Regions from separate parts of the Sodalis sp. RH24 genome, predicted to be linked through region 3. Evidence: predicted binding sites of a transcription regulator. Region 3 holds the regulator's gene; each other region holds the start of a gene.
The links. The regulator CRP, encoded in region 3, controls carbon source genes, mostly activating them, when cyclic AMP is high. The targets are predictions, from matches to a motif close to ATGTGANNNNNNTCACAT.

Region 1: the regulator CRP is predicted to act here: its motif matches at 1,765-1,782, upstream of ACL2XG_RS03475 (arabinose ABC transporter substrate-binding protein).
Region 2: the regulator CRP is predicted to act here: its motif matches at 2,154-2,171, upstream of garD (galactarate dehydratase).

Annotation. Positions count from the first base shown of each region.
Region 1 is NZ_CP178729.1:763,922-771,351, reverse strand. It holds gene araG (L-arabinose ABC transporter ATP-binding protein AraG) at 1-376, opposite strand, end outside; gene ACL2XG_RS03475 (arabinose ABC transporter substrate-binding protein) at 533-1,522, opposite strand; gene ACL2XG_RS03470 (ribulokinase) at 1,900-3,585, shown strand; gene araA (L-arabinose isomerase) at 3,659-5,164, shown strand; gene ACL2XG_RS03460 (S66 peptidase family protein) at 5,291-6,328, opposite strand; gene ydgT (transcription modulator YdgT) at 6,568-6,783, shown strand; gene ACL2XG_RS03450 (DUF2569 domain-containing protein) at 6,780-7,223, shown strand; gene rsxA (electron transport complex subunit RsxA) at 7,333-7,430, shown strand, end outside.
Region 2 is NZ_CP178729.1:2,402,397-2,409,826, forward strand. It holds gene garL (2-dehydro-3-deoxyglucarate aldolase) at 1-462, opposite strand, end outside; gene ACL2XG_RS11090 (MFS transporter) at 523-1,854, opposite strand; gene garD (galactarate dehydratase) at 2,342-3,916, shown strand; gene gudD (glucarate dehydratase) at 4,073-5,398, opposite strand; gene ACL2XG_RS11105 (MFS transporter) at 5,957-7,294, shown strand; gene ACL2XG_RS11110 (enolase C-terminal domain-like protein) at 7,336-7,430, shown strand, end outside.
Region 3 is NZ_CP178729.1:4,093,367-4,100,796, forward strand. It holds gene argD (bifunctional acetylornithine/succinyldiaminopimelate transaminase) at 1-401, shown strand, start outside; gene ACL2XG_RS18450 (YccS/YhfK family putative transporter) at 418-2,490, opposite strand; gene crp (cAMP-activated global transcriptional regulator CRP) at 2,544-3,176, opposite strand; gene ACL2XG_RS18460 (hypothetical protein) at 3,344-3,532, opposite strand; gene ACL2XG_RS18465 (OsmC family protein) at 3,492-3,914, shown strand; gene ACL2XG_RS18470 (phosphoribulokinase) at 4,333-5,202, opposite strand; gene ACL2XG_RS18475 (YheU family protein) at 5,307-5,549, opposite strand; gene ACL2XG_RS18480 (LysE family translocator) at 5,671-6,273, shown strand; gene ACL2XG_RS18485 (ABC transporter ATP-binding protein) at 6,279-7,430, opposite strand, start outside.

The DNA.
Region 1 (7,430 bases), 2.2 Mb from region 3:
GTTTGGTTTCATAATGCAGGATGGCGCGGTTAACCATGCCGTATTTATTGGGCAACTGGCCGAGGTAGATATTTTCCGCCACGGTCATTTCCGGCACCAGGTGCAACTCCTGGTAGATAATGGCGACGCCGGCATCCAGCGCATCGGCGGTGGAATTAAAATGGACCGGCTGGCCTTTGATAAGGATTTCACCCTGGGTCGGCGTATAGCTGCCGCTGAGAATTTTCAGCAACGTGGATTTGCCGGCGCCGTTCTCGCCCATCAGGGCGTGGATCTGGCCCGGATAGCAGTCAAAACTGATATCATCCAGCGCCTTTACGCCGGGAAACGTTTTTCCGATGCCGCGAAACGACAGATAGGGTGTCTGAATTGTCATGAACACATCCTCGCGTTAACTGATACGAACGGTGCGCCGGCAATCCCACGGCTGTAACCATCAGGGGTCTTGGCTGACACGTGCACATCCTCTTGATGAATGACATCGTCATGGACAGGGACGGCGCATAGCCGTCCCGGGAAACAGGCGCCGCGGTTATTTACCGCCCAGCCCTTTCTTCGCCAATTCTTCTTTAAAGTTGTCGCGGGTAATGACCACCACATCGGTCACTTCGGTGAATTTGGGCGGTTCAACGCCTTTGGTTACCCAATCGTTAAGCATCTGGATGCTCTTGTAGCCGTGAACGTCCGGACTTGGCAGCAGAGACCCGTAGAAGCCGGTCGCATTGGCTTTGGAGAGTTCGCTTACCGCATCCACGCCGTTGATGCCGATGCCGATAACGTTGGGCGCCTTGAAGCCCTGGCCTTCGGTGGCGCGCACGCCGCCGAGCACGGTATTGTCGTTCATGCCGATGATCAGCCAGTTTTTCACGCCGGAATGCTGTACCAGCAGTGAGTTGGCGGCGTCAAAGGCGCCAGGGATATCGTTGGATTTCGTCGGGACGGTATAGATTTGTTTTGCCGGGAAACCGGCGGCTTTTAATGCGTCCATCGAACCGGTAGTGCGGCGGCGGGCGGTATCGAGCTCATCGGCGGTAATAGCCATGACGCCGGTGTCAGCCACGTTCCAGCCGCGCTTGTTCATTTCTTTCCACAGTTCCTGGCCCTGGCGTTCGCCAATCTTGGTGGCCGCCATCATGACCAGGGGAACGGTGTCCATCGGTTTGCCTTTGGCGGTGACGAACTGATCGTCAACGGCAATGACCTTCATATCATAGCTGCGGGCCTTGGCGACAATGGCCGAGCCCAGTTTTGGATCCGGGGTACAGATAACAAAACCCTTGGCGCCGCTTGCCGCCAGGCTGTCGATAGCGTTAAGGGTTTTCTCGCCATCGGGCACGGCGATTTTAATCACATCAAATCCCAGGTCCTTGCCGGCTTTATCGGCAAAACGCCATTCGGTCTGGAACCAGGGTTCTTCCGGCTGTTTAACCAGAAAACCCAGTTTCAGATTTTCCGCCATAGCCGATTGAGACATAACGGCAGCCAATCCGATTGCCGCCAGTGCCTTAGTGAATTTATGCATGTAACTCTCCGGTATTTTTTATCGCCTCGCTTCAAAATGCTGAAGCGTGTAAGCGTTATCAGTCGGGAAGATGAATCCGCTTGGAACGTCTAAGCGGCGGATTTATCGCCGTTAGTCCGACCAGGCCCTTTAGACGGGAGTAGTTTTAGCCTTAATGTGTTACTAAAATGTAGAGCGTTATCACAGTTCTCAATAACAGCTGATTTGTGCATAGATACAGCAAATTCCACCTCCCCGCGCGTTTTTGAACACCATCACATTTCAGCCATCAGCGACAGGAATGTGCATACTTCCAGCCAACCGCTCCTCACGGCCGGCTCAAAACCCCCTTATGGTTGTGCACATCATCCGTTTTCGGGTAAACAGGAGAGAACAGCATGAATGAAGAGGCCATCAGCCTCGGGCTTGATTTCGGCAGCGACTCGGTACGCGCCCTGGCGGTAGGATGCCAAAGCGGTAAAGAGCTGGCGACCGAAGTGGTCTGGTACCCGCGATGGCGCGAGGGCCAGTATTGCAAACCCGCGCACAATCAATTCCGCCATCATCCCAATGATTATCTTGAATCCATGGAACAGGCGATCCGCGCTGTGGTAAACGCCCTCACCCCGGCCCAGCGCCTGCGCGTCGCCGGCATCGGCGTCGATACCACCGGCAGTACCCCCGCCCCTATTGATGAGGAGGGCCGGATACTGGCATTGCGCCCGGAATTCGCCGACAACCCGAACGCCATGTTTATCCTGTGGAAGGATCATACCGCCATAGAAGAAGCCGAGGCGATAAACCGGCTGTGCCACGACGGCGCGCATCCGGATTACACGCGCTACATCGGCGGCGTGTACTCCTCTGAATGGTTCTGGGCCAAAATCCTGCATATTACCCGCCAGGACGCCCAGGTACGCCGGCAGGCGGTATCTTGGATTGAGCTTTGCGACTGGATACCGGCCGTGCTGTCCGGGACCACGCGGCCGCAGGACATCAAGCGCGGCCGCTGCGCCGCCGGACATAAATCCCTTTGGCATCCCGACTGGGGCGGCGTGCCGCCGCGAGACTTCCTTGAGGCGCTCGATCCGGTTCTGACCGAACGGCTGCAATATCCGCTCTTCACCGATACCTATACCGCGGAAGCGCCGGTCGGGCGCATCACCGCCGCATGGGCGCAGAAGCTTGGCTTGCCGGAGACCGTTACCATTGCCGGCGGCGCCTTCGACTGCCATATCGGCGCGGTGGGCGCCGGCGCGCAGCCCTATACCCTGGTTAAAGTCATCGGCACATCGACCTGCGATATCCTTATCGCCGACGAACAGCGTGTGGGCGATCGCACTATCGCCGGCATCTGCGGCCAGGTCGACGGCAGCGTGGTACCGGGATTTATCGGTCTCGAAGCCGGTCAGTCGGCCTTTGGCGACATTTATGCCTGGTTCGGACGTTTGCTGGGCTGGCCGCTGAAACAGGCGGTGCAACACAACCCGGCCCTGAAACCCGCTCTCGACGGTATCCAGGAACAGATGCTGAACGCGCTGGCGCAGGCCTGGGCCAGCGAACCGTCCCTTGAGCATCTGCCGGTGGTGCTGGACTGGTTCAACGGCCGGCGCACGCCTTACGCCAACCAGCGCCTGCAGGGCGTGATCACCGGCCTCAATCTGGGCACTGATGCGCCGGCGCTGTTCGGCGGACTGATTGCCGCCACCGCCTTCGGCGCCCGCGCCATCATGGAATGCTTTGAAACCCAGGGCATCCCGGTGGAAAACGTGCTGGTGATGGGCGGCATTGCCCGCAAATCGCCGATTATCATGCAGGTATGCGCGGATGTGATGAATCGTCCGCTGCAACTGGTGGCCTCCGATCAATGCTGCGCCCTCGGCGCGGCTATCTTCGGCGCGGTGGCGGCCGGCGTTTATCCGGATATCGCGGTGGCGCAGCAGGCCATGGCCAGTCGGATTGAACGCACCCTGCAGCCGGACCCGGCCAGGGTCGCGCAATTCGAGCGGCTCTACCAGCGCTATTTGGAATGGAGCGAGCTTGCGGAACCGGCTTACGCGGCGGCGGCGCACAGCGATCGCTGATTAATAATTTACCGGGCGGCACGCTACGCGCCCGCCCGGCCCCTCCCTTAAACGGAGACGCACAGGAGTCATCATGGATAATTTTAAGCAGCACGAAGTCTGGTTCGTCATCGGCAGTCAACATCTTTATGGCCCGGAAACCCTGCGCCAGGTCGCCGACCATGCACAAACGGTGGTCCAGGGTCTTAATAACGAGGCCGGCCTGCCGGTCAAGCTGGTCTTGAAACCTTTGGTCAAATCGCCCGATGAGATTCTCGCGCTGTGTCGTGAAGCCAATTACGATACCCACTGTATCGGCCTGCTCACCTGGCTGCATACGTTTTCACCCGCCAAGATGTGGATCGGCGGCCTGAGCATCCTCAACAAGCCCCTGCTGCAGTTCCATACCCAATATAACGCGCAGATCCCCTGGGAAACCATGGATATGGACTTTATGAACCTTAACCAGACCGCCCATGGCGGCCGCGAGTTCGGGTTTATCGGCGCACGCATGCACCTTAATCACCAGGTGGTGGTCGGCCACTGGCAGGATAAGCAGGCGCATCTGACCATCGCCAAATGGATGCGCGCCGCCGCCGCCAAACAGGAAAGCCAGCAGCTGATCGTCGCCCGTTTTGGCGACAATATGCGTGAAGTGGCGGTCACCGAAGGCAACAAGGTCGGCGCGCAGATCCAGTTCGGCTACTCGGTGACCGCGTACGGCCTGGGCGACCTGGTCAGCGTGGTGAACGAAGTGTCCAAGGGGGATATCGATACCCTGGTGGCGGAGTACGAAGCGTCCTATATCCTTACCGATAAAATCAAGGTCAACGGCGAAAAACGTGAAAACCTGCTGGACGCCGCACGTATTGAACTGGGGCTGAAACGTTTCCTGGAACAGGTGGGCGCCAAAGCCTTTACCTCCAACTTTGAAAACCTGCACGGGCTGAAGCAGTTGCCTGGCCTGGCGGTACAGCGCCTGATGCAGCAGGGATATGGCTTCGGCGGCGAAGGCGACTGGAAAACCGCCGCGCTGCTGCGCATCCTGAAGGTGATGGCCAGCGGCCTGCCGGGCGGCACCTCCTTTATGGAGGATTACACTTATCACTTCCAGCCGGGTAATAACCTCGCCCTCGGATCGCACATGCTGGAAGTGTGCCCAAGCATCGCCAAGGAAGAAAAACCCACGCTGGACGTGCAGTTCCTCGGCATCGGCGGCAAAGCCGATCCGGCGCGGCTGCTGTTCTCCACCCCGGCCGGCCAGGCGGTCAACGCCTCGGTAATCGATATGGGCGATCGTTTTCGCATGCTGGTAAGCGTCGTGGATGCCATCGAACAGCCGCATCCGCTGCCTAAGCTGCCGGTCGCCCGGGCGGTATGGAAAGCGCAGCCGTCGCTGGAAGTGGCGGCCGAAGCCTGGATCCTGGCCGGCGGCGCGCACCACACGGTATTCAGCCAGGCGCTCGATCTCGACCATATGCGCTTATACGCGGAAATGAATAATATCGAGCTGCTGGTGATCGACAACGACACGCGCATCCCGGCGTTCAAGGACGCATTGCGCTGGAATGAGCTTTACTACAAGCTCTGCGCTAAATAGCGACGACGTCAGTCCTGCCGCGGCTCGCTCGCGGCAGGGTTTATATCGCCTCTGCGACGGTTTCGTCGGCGGGGTTGCGCCTGCCTGTTGTGTTATTATAGCGACTGCCTGGACGTGCCTTTTGACTTACAACTGCTGAGTGACTGAACTCCCCTTTTCAGTGAAAAGGACCGTGGCACTTGCGCCGTTGACCAGAGAAATTTGAGGCGGAATATGGCCTATATCCACGTCATACAGCACAGGAACGGCAAGGTCCCCAAGGGCGGCATGTAGGGCATCCAAATAATTTTGTTGTGTTGGGTCGTTCACGGCCGGCGCCGCACTTCTGCCTATAAGCACACCCTTTAAGTCACTGAACCAGCCATGCAAGCGTAAACTAAATAATGCCCGCGTTAACTCGCAGGGGCCCATTTCCACATTTTCAAAATACAGGATCACCCCTTCGTTACTATTTTGTGCCTGGAACAAGGGTAGATTACCGAAGGAGGTACCTGCTAACCTCGATATGATTTCCAGACATCCGCCAATCAGACGGCCTTGAAAACGGGCGGAAGAAGTGACGCCATCAAGGCGCTGCCACTGTGTTTTTTGTGTCAGATGAAAACCAGCATCTGATGCCGGGCCCCATTGATTTTCGTTCATTTGAAATGCTGCTGACGCGTGCTGTTCACATACAGCCCCCCGGTCACTCTCCAGAATGCTCCATATCGCTTGCGTGGTCGAATCTAACTCTTTCGCACCAAGATCCATCAGGTTTGGTCCATGCACTGTTGCCCAGCCAGAAAGCGTTGTCAGCGGGAAATGAAATGTACATAAATCTGAAAAACCGACAAACCATTTGGGTTCAGTCCGGGCTAACCGTTCGAAATCAAGTAACTCGAGTAATTCGATTGCCAGATCGCCTCCCCATGGGGGCATAACCGCCTTTACCTCAGGATGGGTTAGATAAAACATCAGTTCTTCCGCCCGCGAAATTTTGCAGGCGCTTTTATTTTTATACTGCGACCGTAAGCAATCGCCTTCAACTACCCTAAATCCTTTTTTTATAAGGTTATTTATGGCGAGGTCCAACCGAGGATGCAAATGCTGCGGCACCCCAGATGATGGGGCGGTTATAGCAATCAAATCCCCTGGAACCAGTTTGGGCGGAAAGCGAATCTTCATGTATTGATCCTTATTTGCAAAGTAAATCCATCGTCCACAGTTCGAGATTAAATGCCAAGCCTGGCTGGCTGGCAAAGTTCACATACTCATACAAGAAAGACGGGAGATTGCCAGCAGTCCCAGGCGTTGCCTATGCGCTTGCCGCCGCGTTTTTTCATATTTAACCCAGGAATATCTAGACACCCCGACAGCAGTGAATATACTACTTTGCTATTATTCCCTTCCCTGAACACCAAATCATGACTGCGTACGACTATTTATTAACATTCCGCCGTGTCAGCACGCCGGAAAGCCTGGAAAAACTATTCGATCATCTCAATTATTCGCTGGTTGACGATGCGGAAATCATCAATATGTACCGCGCGGCGGATCACCGCCGGGCCGAACTGGTCTCCGGCGGCCGTTTATTCGATTTGGGCCAGGTGCCGAAGTCGGTCTGGCGGTACGTCGTTTGAGCGCGATCAACACCGCGCCGCGTATCGGCGGCTGGTTATGGCTGCCGGCCGCCTACCTGCTGATGGCCCTGCTCAGCGCCAGCATAATGCTGGTGATTTTCCTGCTGGCCCTGCTGCAACGCCCGACGGCGGACAGCACCACCATCGCGGCGGTCTTTACCCTGCAGTGGTATGCGTCCATGGCCACCACGCTGGTCATGTGGGGGTTCACCTTTTGGACCCTGCGCCTGTTGTTTCGCCGTTCGACCCGCTTTCCCAAAATTTTTATCCTCTGGCTGCTGGCGGGCGTGCTGCTGGCGCTCAAGGCTTTCGCCTTTTCCCCGGTCACGGATGAACTGGCGCTGCGCATTTTATTCTGGCCGCTGCTGGCCGCGGCGACCATGGTGCCCTATATTAAACGTTCGCGCCGGGTTAAAAACACCTTTATCCACGCCTCATAGCACCGCCGTTGTCCTTATCGGTCTCCCGATAATAACCCTACAATTACTATGTTGTTGAAATGGACTTGATGCCGGATAATACGTCGCTTCTTTTTAATTAGGTACGGCAATGAATGGTTACCTGTTACTGTTTATCGGCACCATGCTGGTAAATAATTTCGTTCTGGTTAAATTTCTTGGGCTTTGCCCCTTCATGGGTGTGTCCAA
Region 2 (7,430 bases), 1.7 Mb from region 3:
GCTTTCGATCTGCACCAGCACGGTGATATTGTCATTGATGGTGGCGTTATAGTCCGGCACGGTGCCAAACATATTGGAACGATGGGAAACCGACACGCCGCGGATGCCGGCGGGTGGATACCGGGTGGAGGATACCGCGCGCAGGGCCTGCTCTTCGGTTTCGACAAACGGGATCAGGAAATTATAAAAACCAATATCCAGCAGGCGTTTGATAATCACCGGCTCATTGGTTGGCGGACGCACCACCGGCGCGCTGTGGCTGCCCTTAAGCGCCATCAACTGCGGAACAAACGTGCCGACGTCATTAGGTGCGTGCTCACCGTCCAGTACCAGCCAGTCGAATCCCGCCAGGCCCAACACTTCCGTGGTAATGGGATTTGCCAGCGCGCACCAGCACCCAATCTGGGTTTCCCCCTGAAGTAACCCCTGGCGAAAACGGTTAGGCAGTAGTGGAGTGTTCATAATTTACCTCTATGCAATGAAACAGAAAGTAGCGGGCCCCAAAACGCCGGGCCCGCGATATCAGGATTTAACCAGCACCAGTCGCTTGATTTCGCCGACCACCACCAGGTAGCACAGCATGGCCGCCAGGGCGGAACAGCCGACAAAGATCAGCGCGGCGTTGAATGAATGCAATTCCTTGACCATATAACCGATAGCCAGCGGCGTAACGATGGAAGCCACGTTGCCGAACACATTGAATATGCCGCCGCACAGGCCGATCACTTCTTTCGGCGCGGTATCGGAAATCACCGGCCAGCCCAGGGCGCCGAAGCCTTTGCCGAAGAACGCCAGCGCCATCAGCGCCACCACGATGACCGTATTGTTGGTGTAGTTGCACAGGATAATGCTGGTGGCCAGCAGCATGCCCACGACGATCGGTATCTTACGTGCCACGGTCAGCGAGTGGCCGCGCTTGATCAGAATATCGGAAACCACGCCGCCCAGGACGCCGCCGGCAAAACCGAACAACGCCGGGATCGAGGCAATCAGGCCCACTTTCAGGATGGACATGCCCTTATCCTGCACCAGGTAAATCGGGAACCAGGTCAGGAAGAACCAAGTAATACTGTTGATGAAATACTGGCCGAAAAATACGCCGAGCATCATGCGGTTGGTCAGCATCTGTTTGACATAATCCCAGCGCGGGCCGTCTTTTTTACCGTCTCTCGGCGTGTCCATATCGACCATGGCGCCGCCGGCGGCGATGTAATCCAGCTCCTGCTGCGAAACGCGGGGGTGTTTATTCGGGTTTTGAATATATTTGATCCACACCATCGTCATGATGAAACCCAGCACGCCCATGACGGTGAAGACATGTTCCCATCCCCAGGCATAGGTCAGCCAGCCCAGGATGGGAGAAAATATCGCCAGGGCGAAATACTGCGCCGAGTTAAAAATCGCCGACGCGGTGCCGCGTTCAATGGTGGGGAACCAGGCGGCGACGATGCGCGCATTGGCCGGGAAAGACGGCGCCTCGGAGAAACCCAGCATAAAGCGCAGGATAAACAGCGTCATCGCCGCGTAAGCCACCGGGAAAAAGCCGACGAATCCCTGCAGCAGCGTAAACAGCGACCAGAAAAACAGGCTGTAGGTATAAACGCGTTTGGACCCGAAACGGTCCAGCAGCCAGCCGCCGGGAATTTGCATAATAAGGTAAGCCCAGCCAAACGCGGCGAATATCTGCCCCATTTGCCCGGCGTCCAGCCCCAGCGTCTTGGCGACATCGGAACCGGCAATGGACAGGGTTGCCCGATCGGCGTAGTTAACCGCGGTGACCAGGAAGATAATTAATAAAATCACATAACGAACATGTGTTTTTGTTCTACTTGAAACCAGAGGTGTCGTGCTCATTGAATACGCTCTAATCAGGCGATAAACTTCGGGAACACAAAAAATCATTACCACACTATTTTTTGCGTTGCGCTTTTTTATCGTGAGTTAATATTTTCTCGTAAGAGTCTTTTTATTTCACCGGTAGGCCGGTTGGTGTCTTATTTAACTGACCTGCATAGTATAAAAACCATCGTGAAAAATGGCACTGTGCATAAGCACAACAATTAAGCCTAAAATAACCGATTTTTTGGACATGAGCACGTGAAAGCACGACGGTCGTCACGTTATTTTTTGGCGTGGATTCTGCCGCGAATGAAGGGTGACCTTTATCACATTATACTGAACATATGACAAATAAATCCCGGGTATAGCCGCTATAAAATCGTGCATTTGCACAATGAGAAGTGCCCCTATTCCGCATATAATATCCTCATCACCCGTATTGTTATCCTGGCTGAACGCTGGTTCGGGTTATAACAACAGATTAGTATTTGCGGAGACGTTTATGTCATCAACAATAATGACCAATGCGGAAAAGGCATTGTATATCAAAGTTCACGTCGACGATAACGTCGCGATTATCGTGAACAATAATGGTTTGCCGGCCGGCACTCAATTCGCGGACGGCTTGAAATTAATCGAGCATGTTCCGCAAGGGCATAAAGTCGCCCTGCGCGATATCGCTATCGGCGGCGATATCGTCCGTTATGGCGAAGTGATTGGCTATGCCTTGCGTGAAATCAAACAGGGCAGCTGGATTGATGAATCGCTGGTCGAGATGCCCAAGGCCCCGGCGCTGGAAACCCTGCCGCTGGCCACCAAGGTCCCGCCGACGTTGCCGCCGCTGGAGGGCTATACCTTCGAAGGATACCGGAATGCCGACGGCAGCGTCGGCACTAAAAACCTGCTGGGCATTACCACCAGCGTACAATGCGTGGCCGGCGTGGTTGAATACGTGGTGAAACTGATTGAACGCGATCTGTTGCCAAAATACCCCAACGTCGACGGCGTGGTCGGGCTAAGCCATCTGTACGGCTGCGGCGTGGCCATTAATGCGCCCGCCGCGGTGGTGCCGATTCGCACCATCCATAATATCTCCCTCAACCCGAATTTCGGCGGCGAAATCATGGTGATCGGCCTGGGCTGCGAAAAATTGCCGCCCGAACGCCTGCTGGCCGGTACCGAGGATCAAATTCCCATCGCGGTGGAACGCCCGGGGGTGAGCATCACCCGTCTCCAGGACGAAAAACACGTGGGCTTCAAGTCCATGGTGGATGATATTCTGCAGGTAGCGGAAGATCATCTGCAGCGTCTGAACACCCGCCAGCGTCAAACCTGCCCGGTATCCGATCTGGTGGTGGGCACGCAGTGCGGCGGCAGCGATGCGTTCTCCGGCGTAACCGCCAATCCGGCGGTGGGCTTTGCCTCCGATCTGCTGGTGCGCTGCGGCGCGACGGTGATGTTTTCGGAAGTGACCGAAGTGCGCGACGCCATCCACCTGCTGACGCCGCGGGCGGCTGACGAACAGGTGGGACGCCGGTTGCTGGAGGAAATGGCCTGGTATGATAATTACCTTGACGATGGTAAAAGCGATCGCAGCGCCAATACCACCCCGGGCAATAAAAAAGGCGGTTTGGCCAATATTGTTGAGAAATCGCTCGGTTCCATCGCCAAATCAGGCACCAGCGCCATTGTGGAGGTGCTCTCCCCCGGCCAGCGTCCGACGAAAAAGGGGCTGATTTTCGCCGCCACCCCCGCCAGTGATTTTATTTGCGGTACCCAGCAGCTTGCCTCCGGCATCACCATACAGGTATTTACCACCGGGCGCGGCACACCCTATGGTTTGGTGGCCGTGCCGGTGATCAAGATGGCGACGCGCGACGCGCTGGCCGACCGCTGGTTTGATTTGATGGATATCAGCGCCGGTTCCATCGCCACCGGCAGGGCAACCATTGAAGACGTGGGCTGGCAATTGTTTGAACTGATCCTGGATATCGCCAGCGGCCGCAAAAAAACCTGGTCCGATCAATGGGGCATTCATAACGCCCTGTCGGTATTCAACCCGGCGCCGGTGACCTGATTACCCTTACCACCACTGAACCACCCTTTGCTATGTGTGAATGAACTTTGATAGGTTGGCCGGGAATCGCTCCCGGCCTTTTTTTTTACCCCAGGATTAGCCTGCGGCTGTCGCCACGGCGCCCACGCCCAAGGCGGACCGGGGCGCCGCCCAGCGCTAGCGCACCAGCGCCGGACGTTTATTATCGAAGCGCCAATTGGGGATCAGGTATTGCATGGCGATGCCGTCGTCACGCGCGCCAAGGCCATGTTGCTGATAGAGCGCATTGCCCTTCATCAGTTGATCCCTATCCAGTTCAATACCGAGCCCCGGTTTTTCCGGCACCTTGACTTTACCGCCGACGATTTGCAGCGGCTCCCTGGTCAGGCGCTGGTCCCCTTCCTGCCAGATCCAGTGGGTATCGATGGCGGTGATGTTTCCCGGCGCGGCGGCCGCCACGTGGGTGAACATCGCCAGCGAAATATCGAAATGATTGTTGGAATGCGAGCCCCAGGTCAGGCCCCATTCGTGGCACAGCTGCGCCACCCGTACCGACCCCTGCATTGTCCAGAAGTGCGGATCGGCTAAGGGAATGTCCACCGATTGCAGCGCCAGGGTATGCCCCATTTGCCGCCAGTCGGTGGCGATCATATTGGTGGCGGTGGGCAGGCCGGTGGCGCGCTTGAACTCCGCCATCACCTCGCGGCCGGAAAAGCCCTGCTCGGCGCCGCAGGGATCCTCGGCATAGGCCAGCACCCCGCGCAGCTGTTTGCCCAGGGCGATAGCTTCGGCGAGCGACCAGGCGCCGTTGGGGTCCAGGGTGATGCGCGCCTGGGGAAAACGCGCCGCAAGGGCGGTAACCGCCGCGGCTTCCTCCTGCCCGGCCAGCACCCCGCCCTTGAGCTTGAAATCATTAAAACCGTATTTTTCATAGGCGGATTCGGCCAGGCGCACCACCGCCTCCGGCGTCAGCGCCTGTTCATGCCGCAGCCGATACCAATCGCAGGTCTCATCCGCCTGGCTGCGGTAAGGTAAATCGGTACGCAGGCGATCGCCGATATAAAACAGGTAGCCGAGCATTTCCACCTCGTCGCGCTGTTGCCCCTCGCCCAGCAGCGCCGCCACCGGCACTTCCAGGAACTGGCCCAGCAGGTCAAGCATCGCCGCCTCGATGCCGGTGACGACATGAATGGTAATGCGCAAATCGAACGTCTGCTGGCCCCGGCCGGCGACATCCCGATCGGCGTATTGCCGGCGCACGGCGCTCATGACATTTTTATATTCGCCCAGGGGCTGGCCGACCACCAGCGCGGCGGCGTCCTCCAGGGTCTGGCGTATTTTTTCTCCGCCTGGGATTTCACCCACGCCGGTATGCCCGGCGTTGTCGGTAAGAATAACGATATTGCGGGTGAAAAACGGGCCATGGGCGCCGCTGAGGTTAAGCAACATGCTGTCATGGCCGGCAACCGGGATGACTTGCATCGTGGTGATAACAGGAGTCATATTTTTTCCTTGGCAAAGGGCACAATACGGAGACGGAGAACCGTCGCAAACGGAAACGCTGGCATGACTATAACGTCATGGCAAGCCCCTGACATTATGCAGATGCATAAGCCTTGACGAAGAATCTGGACTGAAATTGCCGTTTTAATGACCTGCCGTGAGCCATCTCACTAATCGGGATTATTTTATGTGACCCCGATCCTGAAACGGCAAAAATAATAACTTCTTGAAATGAAACACCATTTTAAAAAAGGACCGACAGTCGATTGCAATGATATGTTATACCGATCACAAGTTTCCCTGGATCTTCGACCCAGGTCACACCGCCCTGTTCGTTCGCCTTAAAACCCCTTGTTTTGCCACTTTTCATTCAGTCATCAGCACAATGTACAGCCAACCCCTTCCCCTTATACTCAGCTCTTGCTTACCCGTGCCGGAAGTCATCGGCCACAAAAATGTCAGCGCTACCATAAGACGATAATAGCTATAAAGCAACGCGGGACGCCCTACCCACGTACCCGATATCCCGATCACATTCCCCTACCGGGAAGAGGAATCATGGCCGAAAACTCAATTTCCGTCGCCACCCACAAAACCCGCTCCAGGTTTTGGATCCTGGCAATCCTGTTTATCATCAGTACGGTTAATTACGCCGACCGTTCCACCCTGTCCATTGCCGGTCCACACGTCGCCGCCGACCTGGGGCTCGACCCGCTGCAAATGGGCTATATCTTCTCGGCGTTCGGCTGGGCTTATACCCTGGCGCAGCTGCCGGGCGGCTGGCTGCTGGATCGGTTTGGTTCAAAAATCATCTATGGCGCCGCCATTCTGATCTGGTCGATATTTACCTTTATGCAGGGGTTTGTGCACTTCTTCGCCTCCGCGGCGATGATGCTGTTTATCCTGCGCTTTATGGTCGGGTTCGCCGAGGCGCCGGTGATGCCGGCCAACAGCCGCATCGTCTCCGCCTGGTTCCCGGTCAGGGAACGCGGCACCGCCTCGGCGATATTTAATATTTCCCAGTATGCCGCGCTGGTGATCTTCAATCCGCTGTTGGGATGGATTACCCAGGAAGTAAGCTGGGAATACGTATTTATCGTCATGGGCGTGGTGGGCGTGGTGCTGTCCCTGGTCTGGTTCAAGACCATGTACAGCCCGCTCGACCACCCGAAGGTCAGCAAGCAGGAGCTGGAGTATATCCGCGCCGGCGGCGGCCTGGTGGATATGGATAACGCGGCGGCCCACCAGAAAACCGAGGCCGGACCGCAGATGGGGTATATCAAGCAGCTGCTTTCCAGCCGGATGCTGCTGGGTATTTACCTGGCCAACTATTGCGTTAACGCCATCACCTGGTTCTTCTTGTCCTGGTTCCCCATCTATCTGGTGAAGGGACGCGGCATGTCCATCCTGCAGGCCGGTTTTGTCGCCGCGCTGCCGGCGATCTGCGGCTGTATCGGCGGCGTGCTCGGCGGTATTTTCTCCGATTATCTGCTTAACAAAGGATTTTCGCTGTCGGTGGCGCGCAAGACGCCGATCATTATCGGCATGCTGATGTGCACCAGTATGGTGATTTGCAACTACACCACTTCCGACGTGGTGGTGGTGGCGGCCATGTCGCTGGCGTTCTTCGGCAAAGGCATCGGCGCGCTGGGCTGGACGGTCAACGCGGACACCGCGCCGAAAGAAATCGTCGGCCTGAGCGGCGGCGTACTGAACCTGGTGACGCAAATCGGCGCCATCACCACGCCGATTGTCATCGGTTATATCCTGAATAAAACCGGATCCTTTGACGGCGCCCTGATTTATGTCGCCGCCAACGGCCTGGTGGTGATTTTGAGTTATCTGTTTATCGTGGGCAAGATTCAACGCCTGGTGCTTAAGCCGCTGACGGCGTAAGGTTTTTTTGACATAGCAGTTTGCAACCGCAGGAGTAGGGAATGGATCACAGCGATTTTAACGGTGCGCCGACGGTGACCGCCATGCAGGTTATCCCGGTCGCGGGCCATGACAGCATGCTGATGAATATCGGCGG
Region 3 (7,430 bases):
TGAAAGTGGGCACCCACGGCACCACCTATGGCGGCAATCCCCTGGCCTGCGCGGTATCCGAGGCGGCGCTGGATGTGATTAACCAGCCGGAAGTCCTGGCGGGCATTAACGAAAGGCACGATCGTTTCGTCAGCGCGCTCCAGGCGATTGACGACAAATATCAGGTATTTTCGGATGTGCGCGGCATGGGCCTGCTGCTGGGCGCCGAACTGCGGCCGCAGTTCCATGGCCGGGCGCGCGAGTTCCTGCACGCCAGCGCCGCGCAGGGCCTGATGATCCTCAACGCCGGTCCGGACGTCATCCGTTTCGCGCCGTCGCTGGTGGTGGAGTTCGCCGATATCGAACAGGGCATGGCCCGGTTTGAACAGGCGGTGGCGCAGGTTATCGCCGCCAAACCCTAAGGCGCGCGGCGGGAGACTAATGGCTTAACCGGCGCGCCAGCCAGTTGCCGTGCTGCGGCCGCTGGCGCCAGGCTACCGATGAAATCGTATGCATCACGCCCAGATGGAACAGAATACGCCGCAGATGGCGTTCCATCAGGGTGCCGGGCAGCTCCGGCGTTTCGCCGGCGGCATCCATCACCGGGCTGTCTGAGCTTGGGCCGTCATATTCCAGCCGTTGCTGGCAGCGCTGCAGCGCCACCTCGCAAGAGGCCAGGTACTTTTGCGCCAGCGTCGGCGTCAGCATGTAGTGATCCCGCGCCAGGATGGTCATGGCATTGATGTGCTCGACGATGAACTGGCTATGGGTCACCCATAAACGCATATCGGTCAGATAGCGCGAATTAAACGCCGGCTCCCGCATCGCCTGGCTAAGCGACGTAAACAGCGCGTTGTGCGCCTGGTTGACCTTCATGCGCGCGTAGGCCAGCGCCGCCGGCTCGGGGGCGGGTTGCAGCAGCAGTCGCAGCGCGTCCTGGTCCCGCTCCAGCGCCAGATGGGCGTTTTTGCGCAGCATACCGCTTTGCCACTGCGGCCATAACCACAGCATGCCGCCGAACGCCAGCATACAGCCGATCAGCGTATCCACCAGCCTGGGCACCAGGAAATGCGCGCCGTTCAGCGACAGTAGCTGCAACGTATACACCGCGGTCACCGTCATGCCGATCATCGCCAGGCCGTAATTTTTGCGCAACACCAGGTAAGACGCCAGCGTCAGGAACAACATGCACAGCAATACCGTGCCGTCGCTCAGCCTGAATTGCAGCGTGCCGGCGGCAATCACCAACCCCGCCAACGTGCCCAGGGCCCGATGCTGGATCCGCACCCGGGTGGCGTTATAGCCGTTCTGGCTGACAAACATCACCGTCATTAAAATCCAGTAGGGTTTGGGGAGATCCAATACCAGCCCCAGGCTGCTGCCGATGGCCAGCATAATCCCAAGCCTTGCCGCGCTGCGCAGCGCCATGGATTTAAAGGAACAGTAGCTGACCAGCGCATGCCAAAACGACAGCCGCTGCTGGTTGTCGGCCATCAGGTCGCGGCGGTAAAGCGGGCGCTGGGTACGCAGCAGCCGGGCGATACGGCTGAAATGGTAATAACAAAACTGTCCGACCGGATTATCCGGATGCCGGTCGGCAATTTTTTCCAGGGCCGACAGCGCGGTGGCCATGTTAAAACGCCCCGGCTGCCGGTGATAGAGAATATCATCCGCCAGTACCCGCAACCGCGCGGCAATCAGCCGGGCGTTATAGCGGATAACCGCCTCGGCGTGGCTTTGCGCCACCAGTTTTTGTACTTCGTCCGGCTGGTGCAGGCTGACGGCGATATGCTCCTGCAAATCCAGCGCCACCTGGAAAGAACGCAGCAGGCGTTTGTACTGCAGCTGATCATTGGCCGACAGCATATAAAGCTGCTGGTATACCTGGGCAATCAGATCAATCACCGCCTGCTGGCGGGCAAACAGCGGCGGCAGGGCGGTTTCCGGATCGGTATGCTGTGTCAGCAGGGTATATTTCGCCTCGATATAATCCGCCAGCTCCCGATACAGCAGGCTAAGCGATTCCCGCATCGGCTGCTCCTTCCACAACCGGAACCACAGGGCGTTGAACAGCCCGTACCAGGCGGTGCCGGCAATATACAGCAGCGGCGGCACGGCGGGCGGCACATTGCCGGCCAGCCCCAGGGTAAAGATGGCGGCGATAAGCGCGGCGGGCAATAAACGGCCGTGCAGCGGGCTGATTTCACCGGTAACGCCGAACAGCAGCGCCAGGCCGAGCATCACCAAGGGCAACGGCACCGGCACGGCCAACAGCACCTGGATCAGCACGCTGCTCAGCGCGAACAGCACGCCGCCGACGGCCAGTCGCTTGAAAAACCGTTTATGCAGGGTATCGAGGCCGGCGATATTGCAGCAGGCAGGGACCAACGAAAACAGCAGGCCGTTTTGCAAGCTGCCGAATAACAGGCCGGCGGCCACCGGCAGGCATAGCACGATGGTTTGCCGCAGGGCATAGTTTACTTCAGGGTGGTAGATTAACCGGCGCCACATACTGTCAGCAAAAAAAGCGTGGTACGAAGCACCACGCCTGTATAACGGGGCTATCAGCGCGTGCCGTAAACAACAATGGTTTTACCGTGCGCGGATATAAGATTTTGATCTTCGAGCATTTTAAGAATACGTCCTACCGTCTCGCGGGAACAGCCGACAATCTGGCCGATTTCCTGACGGGTGATTTTTATCTGCATGCCGTCGGGGTGGGTCATGGCGTCGGGTTGTTTCGCCAGGTTCAACAGGGTTTGCGCTATGCGTCCGGTAACGTCCAGGAATGCCAGGTTGCCGACTTTTTCCGACGTTACCTGTAAACGACTGGCCATTTGCGCCGACAGGCGCATCAGGATATCCGGATTCACCTGAATCAGCTGCCGGAATTTTTTATACGAAATCTCGGCGACTTCACAGGCGGTTTTCGCCCGTACCCAGGCACTGCGTTCCTGACCTTCCTCGAATAGGCCGAGCTCACCGATGAAATCTCCCTGGTTAAGATAGGAGAGAATCATCTCTTTGCCTTCTTCATCCTTAATCAGCACCGCCACGGCGCCCTTAACGATGTAGTAAAGCGTTTCAGCCTTTTCACCCTGATGTATAAGTGTACTCTTCGATGGATACTTATGAATATGGCAATGAGACAGGAACCATTCGAGAGTCGGGTCTGTTTGCGGTTTGCCGAGAACCATTCGCTGTTATCCTCTTTTGTCATCGCTATCCCAGGTTCGGGACATCGTATTCCCTGTTACGGCGCTTGTATTATTCACTCTGACTCCGCGTTTAAACGGAGCGACGTAAGGGAACTTATTAGGGTCTGGTAATGTGATGTTCCGATCGATCTCTTGCCCTTTCATTATCATGAGGCCGATCCAGCCTTGTTTTTAGCATAGGTTTGAAGCAGTGTCTTCTGTTGTCTTGCTTCAGCATGAAGTATGTTCAGTAACATTGCCAGTTTTCCAACAAAAATGTAGTCTGCTGGAAAGCTTTTCATCAGGAGTATCATAATGCAGGCACGGGTCAAATGGGTAGAAGGGTTGTCTTTCATGGGCGAATCCGCCTCGGGCCACCAGGTTTTGATGGATGGGAACGCGGGCGAAAAAGCGCCCAGCCCAATGGAAATGGTATTGATGTCGGTCGGCGGCTGCAGCGCCATTGATGTGGTATCGATTTTACACAAAGCGCGGCAGGACGTCCGGGACTGCGAGGTCAAACTCACCTCCGAGCGCCGCGACGAGGCGCCGCGCCTGTTTACCCATATCAACCTGCATTTTATCGTCACCGGCGCCGGGCTGACCGACAAGGCGGTGGAGCGGGCGGTGACGCTATCGGCGGAAAAATACTGCTCGGTCTCACTGATGCTCGGCGCGTCGGTCAATATGACCCACAGCTTTGAAGTGCGCGACGAACACCACGCCCCCGCCGCCTAACCGGCCCGCCAACACCGCACTCAAACCCGGCGTGTTCAAGGGAGAGCGCGCCAATGGGGTCGAATCGGGCATGGTTTCTCTGCCCGACCGAGCGCCCCATGGCACGGTATGCCCGCCAACACCGCACTCAAACCCGGCGTGTTCAAGGGAGAGCATGCCGATGGGGTCGAATCGGGCGTGGTGTTCCCGCCCGACCGAGCGCCCCACGGTATGCTAGGCCCGCCAACACCGCAGCGAATCCTGGCGTGTTCAAGGGAGAGCATGCCGATGGGGTCGAATCGGGCGTGGTGTTCCCGCCCGACCGAGCGCCCCACGGTATGCTAGGCCCGCCAACACCGCAGCGAATCCTGGCGTGTTCAAGGGAAAGCATGCCGATGGGGTCGAATCGGGCGTGGTGTTCCCGCCCGAGGCCTCGAGTTTACTTAATTTCCTTTCCTTCCAGCAACTGCTGTACCAGCGGCCCCATAATCAGCTCCATCGCCAGCCCCATCTTGCCCCCGGGCACCACCAGCGTATTAATATTGGAAATAAAGGAGCCTTGCAGCATCGCCAGCAGATAAGGCAGGTCGATATGCGCCAGGCTACGGAAATGAATAACGACAAAACTTTCGTCAAGTGAGGGAATCGCCTTGGCGGCGAAAGGGTTCGACGTGTCGACGGTCGGCACCCGCTGGAAATTGATATGGGTGCGGGAAAACTGCGGCGTGATGTAGTTAATATAATCCTCCATCGACCTCACCACCGAATCCATCACCGCCTCGCGCGAATGCCCCCGCTCGCCGGTATCGCGCACCAGTTTCTGGATCCACTCCAGGTTGACGATGGGCACCACGCCCACCAGCAAATCCACGTGCTTCGCCACGTCATGGCTATCGGTTACCACGCCGCCGTGCAGCCCCTCGTAAAATAACACGTCCGTCGGTTCCGGCAACGCCTGCCAGGGCGTAAAGGTACCGGGGATCTGGTTATACGGCACCGCCTCGTCATACGTATGCAGATATTTACGCGACTGACCGCGGCCGGTATCGCCATACTGATGAAACGTATGCTCCAGCAGGCCAAAGTTATTGGCGTCCGGACCAAAGTAGCTGATATGGCGCCCTAAATCCCGCGCCTTGCGGATCGCCATATCCATTTCCGGCCGGGTAAAGTGATGAAAGCTGTCACCCTCCAGTTCGGCGGCGTGGATATTCAACTGCTGGAATATTTTACGAAACGCCAGGCTGGTGGTGGTGGTGCCCGCACCGCTGGAACCGGTAACGGCAATAATGGGGTGTTTTGTCGACATGGTAACCCTACGCTTGGTTGAATTGCGGCGTGAAGAAGTGCGCCCGGCATCAAGGCCCAGAAGTGAGTGTTAGCATATTTAGCGCTTAGGGGCCAGGGGCTTCGCTATTCGCCCGGCGTATCTCCGGCCTGGTCATTAAACCGGCCGCGCGGCATGATATTGATATTTTCATGCAGTTCCGACCAGACCACCACCGCCTCGCCGCTTATCAACTGGCGTTTTACATCCTCGACCTTTTGCGCCAGTGATTTCTCCTGCTCGCCATAATCGGTGCCCTCACGCAGTACAAAGGACTCGATCAGGTTATAGAGCGTGTCAGGATCGATTTGTTCCCAGGGAATAATCACGATATTGTGTCCCGATAGTCAATAAATCAAGGTGTTGAGTAAATTTCACCTGTTATGCCTTGTACATCCCCGTGCGCACTGGTAGCTTCATACGCGTTATTTTACGGGGAGCCGCCAAAACGTGGAACTGAGTCTTTTTCTGTCAATGCTGGGGTTTCTCTGGGTGGCCGCCATTACCCCTGGCCCTAATAATATGCTGCTTACCGCCTCGGGCGCCAATTTTGGCTTCTGGCGCTCGATGCCGCTGATGATCGGCATCATGCTCGGCATGCAATGTATCCTGCTGCTGGTGGCCTTCGGCATCGGCGGCCTGATCACGCTTTATCCGTCCCTGCATTTTATGCTGAAGGTGGCGGGCAGCCTTTACCTGCTGTGGCTGGCCTGGAAAATAGCCACCGCCGCCTATGAAAAACTGGAAACCGACGCGCCGCCCCCCCGGCCCATTCCCTTCTACCAGGGCGGCCTGCTGCAATTCCTTAATCCCAAGGCCTGGCTGATGGCGCTGGGCGCGGTGGCCAGCTTCAGCCTGAGCGGCAGCGCCTATATCACCTCCGTCGGCGCCATCAGCGTCGGCATCGTCAGCGTCAATATCGTCTCCGGCGTTATCTGGCTCGGCTTCGGCACCCTTATCGGCCGGCTGCTGCGCAGCAAACGCGCCTGGATCGCTTTTAACGTCGCCATGGGCCTGCTGACGGCGGCCTGCGTATTGCTGATCTGGCGCTGACGCGCTTATTGCGACTCGAACTCCCGGGTCAGGGTCTCCAACTGTTCCTGGGCGTCCAGCCACGCCATTTCCGCCTCTTCCAGCTGCGATTTAACCTTGGCCTGCTGTTGCAGGGCCAGGGCCAGGTCCGCTTTACGGCTGATATCATACAGCGCCGCGTCGGCCAGTCCGGCCTCGATGGCCGCCAGCTCCGCGCCACGTTTTTCCATTTGCTGTTCATAACGGGTAATGGACTTGCGCAACGGCTGGGTCTGATTGCGGAAATCCGCCTCGCGCCGCTTCTGGTCTTTCCTGGCCTGGGCATTATTGACCTGCGGCGCCGGGGTCTCGGTATCATTGCCGTCCTGCGCCGCCGCCTGGCGCTGCTGATCCACCAGCCACTGCTGGTAATCCTCCACATCGCCGTCAAACGACGCGACGCGCCCGTCATGCACCAGATAAAATTCATCGGTGGTGGAACGCAGTAAATGCCGGTCATGGGACACCACCACCAGCGCGCCGTCGAAATCTATCAGCGCTTCGGTCAGCGCCTGGCGCATATCCAGATCCAGATGGTTGGTCGGTTCATCGAGCAGCAGAAGGTTGGGACGCTGCCAGACAATCAGCGCCAGCACCAGCCGGGCCTTTTCGCCGCCGGAAAAACGCGCGGTCGGTTCGGTCACCTTATCGCCACGGAAACCAAACCCGCCCAGATAATCGCGCAGCGCCTGCTCATACTCCTGCGGCGCCAGCCGGATCATATGCGCCAGCGGCGATTCGTCGGCGCGCAGGAACTCCAGCTGATGCTGGGCGAAATAACCCAGCTTGATGCCTTTCGCCAGGCCGATGGTGCCGGACTGCGGCTCAAGGGTGCCGGCCAGCAGCTTGATAAGCGTCGACTTGCCGGCGCCGTTGCGTCCGAGCAGGCCGATGCGCGAACCGGGCACCAGGTTAAGCTTGATGGAATTAAGAATGGTGCGCTCGCCATAACCGGCGCTGACTTTCTCCATGCTCAGCAGGGGGCTCGGCAGGCTTTCCGGAGTACGGAACTTGAACTGGAAAGGATTATCCACATGGGCCGGGGCGATCAGCTCCATCCGCTCAAGCATCTTGATCCGGCTCTGCGCCTGCTTGGCCTTGGTGGCCTGGGCGCGGAAACGGTCGATATAATGCTGCAA